3 regions of the Mucilaginibacter sp. SJ genome follow, and region 1 is predicted to be linked to each of the others. Evidence: riboswitches for the same ligand, from Rfam matches in the RefSeq annotation. Region 1 holds a riboswitch; each other region holds the start of a gene.

Region 1 (3,283 bases):
AGGACGTGGAAGACGGCTGGATAGCAGGCATCAACTTCCGCGAACACGTGATAGACGAATTTAAACACAGCAATATCGACTATTACATCAATTTTGGCGGCGAACTCGATAGCCTTGGCTGGCGTACCCTGAAACCCATACAGGTTTTCAAAAAGGTTGAAGAGCAGTTGATGAGGAGATTGAATTGAGAATCAAGATTCAAGAAGTCAAGAGCCAGGAAAGGGCCAGCAGATCGTCAGACTATTTCTTACCTCTTGACTCTAATAGTCTTACGTCTTTCTTCACAAAGCATTCACCTTTTATTTATATATTCGTACTATAATTTTTAACACAAAATGGAATTTAAAGAATCTAAATACAACTTCGATAATGTAATCGAAGTTAGGGATCAATCAGAAGTTGCTTCACGCAGGTTTATGGCCGGCGTTTTCAGCTGGATGTTCGTTGCGCTTGGCGTATCAGCAATAACAGTTTATCTGTTTTTAAATATGGGCCTGATCGGCCTGATCGTTGCACCAACCGGCGGTCTTACAGGTTTTGGCTATTTTGCGCTGTTTTCGCCACTGGCGTTTTCATTGGTAATGCAATTTGGCTATAACCGAATCTCTTATCCGGTATTGGTGCTGCTTTTCGTAGCTTATGCAACGCTTATTGGCATTAGCTTAAGTTTGATATTTCTGATCTACACATCTGCATCAATATTGGGTGTTTTCATTACCGCATCAGTAACTTTCGGTATTATGGGCATTGCCGGTTATACTACCCAGATGGATTTAACAAAGTTTGGTTCAATCATGTACATCCTGTTCATTGGGATTTTTGTAGCTTCATTAGCTAACTTCTTTATGCACAGCGAACAAATGAGTTACATCATCAGCTACATAGGCATAGCTGTATTTACTGGTTTAACTGCCTACTATATGCAAATGTTAAAACGCATTGGAGCAGGTATTGAATACGGTGATGCAAGCTCGAAAAAACTGGCCCTGATGGGTGCGCTAACATTGTACATCACACTGATCAACCTGTTTTTTATGCTCCTCCGTTTATTCGGCAGAAGAAGATAATCTCATTAAGAAATTCAATCAAAAAGCTGCCTCCGCAAGAGGCGGCTTTTTTTGTATAACAATGTGGCTTACCTATGATATTTAGCGTACGTTATACACTTGCAAATGATAACTTTATTGCGCAACTTTGCAGTGCTTATGGAGAAAGACGGAGGGATTAGACCCTGCGATGTCTTAGCAACCTGTGCTTCACAAGGTGCTACATTCTACTCAGCAGCCAAACGGCCCCTGAGACAGATAAGCGAAAGTCATAACAACACCCGACTTTTCGAGATAAGCTTTTATTTATTTGTGATTACAAAGATTGTATTGATTACACTGATTTGATTCGTCCTGACAGGCTACTTGCTCAAGAGTCGATAGATCAAACCATTCTTTAAAATCAAACTAATCGGTGAAATCATCAAATAAAAATCGGTGAAATCAAACAATGGACATTAGAAAAGAATTACAGAAACGCATCCTGGTTATTGACGGAGCAATGGGTACCATGATCCAAAGGTACCAGCTCACGGAGAAAGATTTTCGTGGCGAGCGTTTTCGCGATCATCATAGCGATCTGCAGGGCAATAACGACCTGCTAAATATTACACGCCCCGATATTATCAAAGCCATCCATGCCGAATACCTGGATGCCGGTGCGGATATCATTGAAACCAATACCTTCAGCACACAGGTAATTTCCCTTGCCGATTATCACCTGGAAGAACTGGCCTATGAACTAAGCTACGAAGGTGCACGCATTGCCCGTGAGGTAGCCGACGAATATACCCGGCGCAACCCCGAAAAGCCGCGCTTTGTTGCCGGTGCCATCGGCCCAACCAACCGTACTGCTTCCTTATCGCCAGACGTTAACGACCCCGGATATCGCGCCGTTACCTTTGATGACCTGGCCGAGGCCTACTATGACCAGGTACGCGGTTTGGTTGACGGAGGATCGCACCTGTTGTTGGTTGAAACTATCTTTGATACACTGAATGCAAAAGCAGCCCTCTTCGCCATAAAACGTTATGAGCTGGAATGTAAAGCTGCAGGTAAGGATTTTCCTGCTTTCAGGGATTCGGGCGGTATCATGATCTCAGGAACCATTACCGATGCTTCAGGCCGTACCCTTTCAGGACAAACGGTTGAAGCTTTCTGGAACTCGATAAGCCATGCCAACCTGCTTTCGGTAGGCTTAAATTGCGCTTTAGGTGCCAGGGAAATGCGCCCGCACCTTGCCGAGTTATCAGAAAAAGCGGGGGTATTTATCTCCGCCTATCCTAACGCAGGCTTACCCAACGAGTTTGGCCAGTACGACGAAACTCCGCATGAAACCGCTCACCAGGTTGACGATTTTATCAAAGCCGGCCTGGTTAATATTGTTGGTGGTTGTTGTGGCACTACCCCCGAGCACATCAAATGTATTGCCGATAAGGCTGCCAAATATCCGCCCCGCCCTATCCCTCAAATTGAGCAGGATATGCGCCTGAGTGGTCTGGAAGCGGTTACCATTAAACCCGAAAGCATTTTTGTAAACGTGGGCGAACGCACCAACATTACCGGTTCACCTAAGTTTTCTAAATTGATTTTGGCCGAGGATTACGAAGCTGCCCTATCTGTCGCCCTGCAACAGGTTGAAGGCGGCGCCCAGGTCATCGATATCAATATGGATGAGGGGATGATCGATTCGGAAGCGGTGATGGTGAAATTCCTGAACCTGGTTGCTTCCGAGCCCGATATCGCCAAACTGCCTATCATGATCGATTCATCCAAATGGACGGTGATTGAGGCTGGTTTAAAATGCGTACAGGGAAAAGGCATCGTAAACTCCATCTCTTTGAAAGAAGGGGAGGAAAAATTTAAAGAACATGCCCGTAAGATCCTAAGTTATGGCGCCGCAACTGTGGTGATGGCTTTTGATGAGACTGGGCAGGCTGATTCATACGAACGCCGGATCGAGATCTGTAAACGATCATACGATATCCTGGTGAACGAGGTTGGTTTTCCACCGCAGGATATTATTTTCGATCCTAACATCCTTACCGTAGCCACCGGTTTGGAAGAACACAACAACTACGCCGTCGACTTTATTGAAGCCACCCGCTGGATCAAACAAAACCTGCCGCATGCCAAGGTGAGCGGCGGTGTGAGTAATATTTCATTCTCATTCAGGGGTAATAATACGGTACGCGAGGCCATGCACTCGGCTTTCCTGTACCACGCCATCAAAGCGG
Region 2 (3,283 bases), 1.2 Mb from region 1:
TGGCAAAACTGCCCGACAGAAGCGCTTTTGCGGGGAGCGTTGCAACTACTATTCAACTGGTTAAAAACATGATCACTCTTGCCGATGTGCCTGTGATTGACGCCGTAAAAATGATGACAACAACCCCCGCTAAAATTATGGGTGCAGATGGGGCTAAGGGATCAATAGTGGTAGGGAAAGATGCCGACCTGGTCATTTTTGACGATGAGATCAATCTGCATAAAACCATCATCGGCGGTGAAATTGTTTATTCTATTTAAATAGTTAATGAGGCTTCTATGTTAAAGAAAATAAAGGCAGAAAAGCTCGAAGTGATCGTGTTGGAAAACCGTGCATCCCTTGGCCAAACAGCAGCTAAGATGGTAAGTGAAAAAATTAAACAGTTGTTGCTTACAAAAACTGTAGTCAATATGATCTTTGCGGCGGCGCCTTCGCAAAACGAATTTCTGAATGCTTTGGTGAACGACGGTAGTATTGAATGGCGAAAAATAAATGCTTTTCATATGGATGAATACCTCGGCTTACCCCTGGCTGCTCCTCAACTGTTCAGCGGCTTCCTAAAAAAGAAACTTTTTGAGCAGGTGCCATTTGCATCGGTCAATTACATCGATGGTAGCCCGGCTGTTTACAAAACCGAATGTGCCCGCTATGCACGGTTGTTACAAAGTAATCCGGTTGATATTGTATGCATGGGTATAGGGGAGAACACTCATATTGCTTTTAATGATCCGCATGTTGCAAATTTTCATGATCCGGAAATAGTAAAAAGGGTGCGGCTTGATCGGGCCTGCCGGCAGCAGCAGGTTAACGATGGTTGTTTTGACACATTGAATGCTGTACCCAAATATGCGCTCACACTTACAGTCCCGGCTCTAATGAGCGCTGCTCATATATTTTGCGTGGTGCCCGGCGTTAAAAAGGCAACCGCTATAAAACATACCATACAAGAGCCGGTGTCGGAGCGCTATCCTTCAACCATCTTGAAAACACATGAAAGCGCTATCCTTTTTGTTGATGCTGATAGCTTTAGCCGCATTTAGCCATAAGTCTTAAGTCCCTCGTCTTTAGCCATAAGTCAAAATATTTAAAGAAAAATGACTTATGACTTCCAACTAATGACACCGAATTTAGCAGTTGTTATTCATTTTATTGCAATAATTATATAATATCTATAGTTTTAGTAGAATTTATATATATTTGCACAGTCAAAGCGGTTCTTTGAATATTTTATTATCAAGAAAGACTGAGGGAAAGGCCCTGTGATGTCTTAGCAACCTGTAAGCCCACTGTTATAAAGGTGCTAATTCCTGTCTGCCCAAAATAGGGTAGAAAAGATAATGTAATACGCTATGGCCTTGTATAGTGCAAGGTGTTGTATACTTCTTTTCCCTCTTCATTTTTCTTGCTAATTAAAATATTGAAAATATCACCGGGATGATATTACGGTTTAACCTGTATAGCAATGAACATTAAACAATTACTTTTTACCTGTTTGCTTTTCATAACAACATTGCCGGCTGTTGCGCAGACCACCAAGGCAATTGATCCGACAGCTGACGACCGCGGTTATATCATAAAAACCGGTGATCTTGCTCCTGCCGATTTTGAGCTCGTATTGACCAATGGTACAAAAACTTCTTTAACGGAGTTGCGTGGTAAGGTGGTTATCCTGCAGTTTACCGCAAGCTGGTGCAGCGTATGCAGAGAAGAAATGCCGCGTTTGGAAAAAGAGATCTGGCAGACTTATAAAGATAAAGGCCTTGTTTTAATAGGCGTTGACCGCGATGAACCGCTCAACAAAGTAAAAAGTTTTCACCAGGTCATGAATATAAGCTATCCGTTGGCACTTGATCCTGGTGCTGAGATTTTTGGCCGGTTTGCCAGCAAAAAGAGTGGTGTTACCCGCAATGTGGTTATCGATCGGGATGGGAAAATTGTTTACCTCACCCGCTTGTACGATAAACAGGAATTTGCATCCATGTTAAAAGCTGTGGACGCTTTGGTAAACAACAAAACAGCGTCCATCAATTAAAAAGAATCTATCAGTACTTATTTAATACCCGTTTTATGAAAACAGAATCTACTTTTTTACACAAGAAAACTTTCGTTTCGGAAAGCCAGTCAATCTGCAAATCCTTCTGTCTCAATATGCAAAGCATGCATTGTTGCTGTTAATCATTTACAGCATGCATGGTGTTTAAATGCGGGCTTGCTGCAGCTTGTCTTAGCTTAATAATTACCATCCCCTAATCAATTCTTTACAGTTACGATAGGCTTATGAGCCGGGCAAATTATGCCCGCTAAGGCGATAGCCATGTCTTTTGTACCGGTAAAGGCATCAAAAATTAATCTCAATTATTAATTATCATGTTAAAAATTTACAAGCTATTACTGGCAATTATATTGCCTTTTATTCTCGTCCAGACGGTTGCGGGGCAATCCGTTAAAATTAGCGGAGTGGTAACCGCCAAATCCGATGGGTTGCCGTTGCCGGGCGTTAGCGTATATGTTAAAGGTAAAACCACGGGTGCACAAACCAATGTTGATGGTAAGTTTATCATCAACGCCAATGTTAATGATGTGCTTAGGGTTAGCTACATTGGCTTTACAACCCGGGAGATCCCGATTACGCAAGGAATAACTACCTTAAACGTGGTTTTGGTTGAAGCACCAAATTCTCTGAATGAGGTAGTGATAACGGCCCTCAATATCTCAAAGGATAAAAAATCGCTTGGATATGCAGTACAAGGGCTTAAATCGAAAGATATCTCTGAAGCTAAGGAAACCAATTTTGTTAACGCGCTCACAGGTAAAATTGCCGGTGTGCAGGTTACCAACAGCCAGGGCGATATGGGCTCATCCCGTATCATTATCCGTGGAGAAACGTCTATCTCACGGGAAAATCAACCTTTATTTGTAGTTGACGGGGTTATTGTTGATAATAGCCAGTTTTTGGGCACTAATGGTTCAAGAGATTTCTCCAATGCCATTTCTGATTTAAATTCTGAAGACATTGAATCGGTAAGTGTATTGAAAGGCCCGAACGCTGCAGCGCTTTACGGCTCACGTGCTGCTGCAGGCGTTATCCTCATCCGCACTAAAACCGGTAAAGGCGCGAAGGGGTTAGGTGTTACCATAAATTCAAACACCAGCTTTTCGAACGTACAGATCTTGCCTGATTATCAAAACCAGTATGGTCAGGGCTCAAATGGCAAATTTAGCTATGTAGATGGCAAGGGCGGGGGTGTTAACGACGGTGTTGACGAAAGCTGGGGCCCTGCCC
Region 3 (3,283 bases), 2.7 Mb from region 1:
TAATACCCCATTCCATAGCCTGCTGGCCGCCTAATGAACCACCAATTAATACGCTGATATTATTAATGTTTAAATGCTGGGCAAGCAACTGGTGTGCTTTAACCATATCCCTTGTAGTAAACTGGGGGTATGAAAGATAATAAGGCTGGCCGGTAACCGGGTTAATGCTCAACGGACTTGTTGTTCCATAAGGCGAACCCAAAATATTGGCGCAAACTATAAAATGCTCTTCCGGATTAAAAAAATAACCCTCACCAATAAGCCCTTTCCACCAGTCAAATACATCGCTATTGGCGGTAAGCGCATGGCAAACCCAAACAACGTTATTTTTTTCCTTATTTAACCGGCCATAAGTATGAAAACCTATTTCTAAACCTTCAATTGTGCGGCCCGATTCAAATTCAAAAGTGTCAGTGTATTTAAATATCTCTGCGTTCATTCTGTTATTTGTCACATTGTGTTAAGTCGAAAGTCTTTAGTACAAAGTCTTAAGTCGAAGCTTCAATTTTTCGGCTTAAGACTAAATACTTAGAACTTAAGACTTAACTACAAGTAACGTTTACTATATCACTTAAAAAAACTATACATTGTTAAACTAACTCACCCTCACCTTGCTTAATTTTTGCAAAAGCCTGTTCAAAATCGGCTTTAATATCATCAATATGTTCAATACCAACAGCCACGCGCAATGAAGCAGGCGTAACACCGGCAGCTAATTGCTCTTCATCAGATAATTGCTGATGCGTGGTTGCCGATGGCTGGATGATGAGTGTTTTTGCGTCCCCAACATTGGCTAAATGGCTCACCAGTTTAAGGTTATTGATCAAGCGGCTGGCCTGTTCTTTGCTCCCCTTAATTTCGAACGATAGTACGCCCCCAAAGCCGTTTTTTAAATACTTTTTAGCTAAGTCATGATATGGCGATGATTCCAATCCCGGGTAATTTACGCTTGCCACCTGAGGGTGCTGCTCCAACCATTTAGCCAGTTGCAGGGCATTATCAACATGACGTTGTACGCGTAACGAAAGTGTTTCCAGTCCCTGAATGTTCAGCCATGAATTAAATGGCGCCTGCGACGGACCGAAATCTCTCAAGCCTTCCACACGGGCACGGATAATAAACTGGATATTGCCAAACGGGCCCCCAATGCCGAATACATCGTTAAATATCAGTCCGTGGTAACCTTCGCTTGGTTCGGTAAATTGCGGGAATTTGCCGTTACCCCAATTGTAATTGCCTGCATCGATAATAACACCGCCAATACTGGTACCGTGCCCGCCAATCCATTTGGTTGTTGACTCCACAACCACGTTAGCGCCATGTTCAATAGGACGGAAGAGGTAACCACCGGCACCAAAAGTATTATCAACAATTAATGGCAGGTCATGCCTTTTGGCAACTTCGCTCACCTTCTCAAAATCGGCAATGGTAAAGCCCGGGTTACCGATTGTTTCCAGGAAAATCGCCTTTGTTTTATCATCAATAAGCGCCTCGATATTGGCCGCAGTATCGTCTTTGGCAAAACGTACCTCAACGCCCAGGCGTTTAAATGCTACTTTAAACTGGTTATAAGTACCACCATACAGGAAAGGAGAAGTAACAAAGTTGTCGCCAACCTGTAAAATATTATTCAGGGCAAGGAATTGGGATGCCTGACCCGACGCTGTTGCCAGCGCAGCCACACCGCCCTCTAAGGCTGCAATGCGTTTTTCAAACACATCGGTAGTGGGATTCATGATGCGGGTATAGATATTACCAAACTCTTTTAGCGCAAACAGGTTGGCGCCATGTTCGGCACTGTTAAATACATATGAAGTGGTTTGATAAATGGGCACAGCGCGTGAACCTGTTGTTGGATCAACTTCCTGGCCGGCATGTAATTGTAAGGTTTCGAATTTTAAGGCAGACATAGTTGTAATTTTTTAATGTGTTTAATTTAGATTTTGAATGTTAAGATGAATTTGGAAAGCCGGTTTAAAAGCAACCGGTTTAACAACACGCTTTTCAGAGAATGAAAACAGGGGCGTGCTAAGCATCAACAGCAGCAACACATACAAATATAGCCAATAGGGGAGCTAATATGTTGTACGTTACCGTTTAAGGTGTAAAAAGTGTTGCGTTGGGTAAATTTAATTAAACTTTTCATGGTTATAAATTTATATTCCCCGGTGTTATTTGCCGGGACAGGAATTGGCACCTTCTTCAATATTGAAGGGTTGCCAGCGGGTCATTGAGCCTGATCTCTCGCCGCTTCTTTATAAATCAACACCCGAACTATGTGCGGAGGATTGATCGACGTTGGTATCACTACCAAATAATGTTGCGAATATAAGGGGTTGTGAGGTAATATACCAAATTTTATTTTAGAAATGAGGTTAAAGGTCAAAGGCGAAAGGTTAAAGGTTTTGTTGGAAGTATTTTTTATCTACCCAAATTGCAGCTACCTTTCGCCTTTAACCTTTCTCCTTTTACCTCAACAAAGCTTGCTCCATATCGGCTATCAAATCATCAATATGTTCCAACCCAACCGAAACCCTTAGCAGGTTTCGTGGTGTTTTGGTATCCGGCCCTTCAACAGTAGCGCGGTGTTCAATCAGGCTTTCAACACCACCAAGACTCGTAGCTTTGATAAATAGTTTCAGTTTGTTAATGATGTTATGCGTGTCGTTCTCATCGCCTTTAATAGTAAAGGATAACATGCCACCAAAAGCCAGCATCTGATCTTTAGCTATCTCATGCTGCGGGTGCGCGGGCAAACCGGGGTACATTACCTGTTCAACATTGGGATGCTGTTCAAGGTATTCGGCTAATAACAGTGCGTTTTGCACGTGGCCTTTTACACGATATGGTAAAGTTTTAATACTGCGCACTAAATAATAACAATCCATCGGAGAGGGGATAGCGCCACCCATTTCCTGCACCTGGCGGATTTTTGTCCACCAATCGTTCTGCTCTGCAGTAATCAAAACGCCGCCCATCAGATCGCTATGCCCGCCAAAATATTTGGTGGCTGAGTGCATAACCATATCCGCGCCCAAGTCAAGTGGCCGCTGGCATATAGGGGTGGCAAATGTATTATCGCACAAAACTTTAATACCTTTTGCTTTGGCTATTGTCACAACCTTTTTTATATCTGTGATTTTTAAAAGTGGGTTCGATGGTGTTTCAATCCAGATCAAACCTGTTTCAGGCTTGATATGCTGTTGCAAAAGCTCGGTGTCGTTTACATCGATAAAATCAAAGGTAAGGATGCCGGCAAAAAGGGTTTTAAGCTGGTTGCGCA

What was found. Region 1 has a riboswitch for S-adenosylmethionine ahead of metH (methionine synthase). Riboswitches for the same ligand answer to the same signal wherever they lie in the genome.
Region 2: it holds a riboswitch for S-adenosylmethionine, as region 1 does, so the genes downstream of both, MusilaSJ_RS09695 (peroxiredoxin family protein) here and metH (methionine synthase) in region 1, are expected to answer to the same signal.
Region 3: it holds a riboswitch for S-adenosylmethionine, as region 1 does, so the genes downstream of both, MusilaSJ_RS03695 (O-acetylhomoserine aminocarboxypropyltransferase/cysteine synthase family protein) here and metH (methionine synthase) in region 1, are expected to answer to the same signal.

Annotation. Positions count from the first base shown of each region.
Region 1 covers NZ_CP118631.1:3,621,846-3,625,128, forward strand. The annotation lists gene MusilaSJ_RS14495 (hypothetical protein) at 1-188, shown strand, start outside; gene MusilaSJ_RS14500 (Bax inhibitor-1/YccA family protein) at 336-1,067, shown strand; SAM riboswitch class I at 1,201-1,311, shown strand; gene metH (methionine synthase) at 1,498-3,283, shown strand, end outside.
Region 2 covers NZ_CP118631.1:2,423,059-2,426,341, reverse strand. The annotation lists gene nagA (N-acetylglucosamine-6-phosphate deacetylase) at 1-260, shown strand, start outside; gene MusilaSJ_RS09700 (glucosamine-6-phosphate deaminase) at 279-1,040, shown strand; SAM riboswitch class I at 1,228-1,341, shown strand; gene MusilaSJ_RS09695 (peroxiredoxin family protein) at 1,463-2,032, shown strand; gene MusilaSJ_RS09690 (SusC/RagA family TonB-linked outer membrane protein) at 2,368-3,283, shown strand, end outside.
Region 3 covers NZ_CP118631.1:925,958-929,240, reverse strand. The annotation lists gene MusilaSJ_RS03700 (homoserine O-acetyltransferase family protein) at 1-439, opposite strand, end outside; gene MusilaSJ_RS03695 (O-acetylhomoserine aminocarboxypropyltransferase/cysteine synthase family protein) at 591-1,910, opposite strand; SAM riboswitch class I at 2,154-2,264, opposite strand; gene MusilaSJ_RS03690 (trans-sulfuration enzyme family protein) at 2,469-3,283, opposite strand, start outside.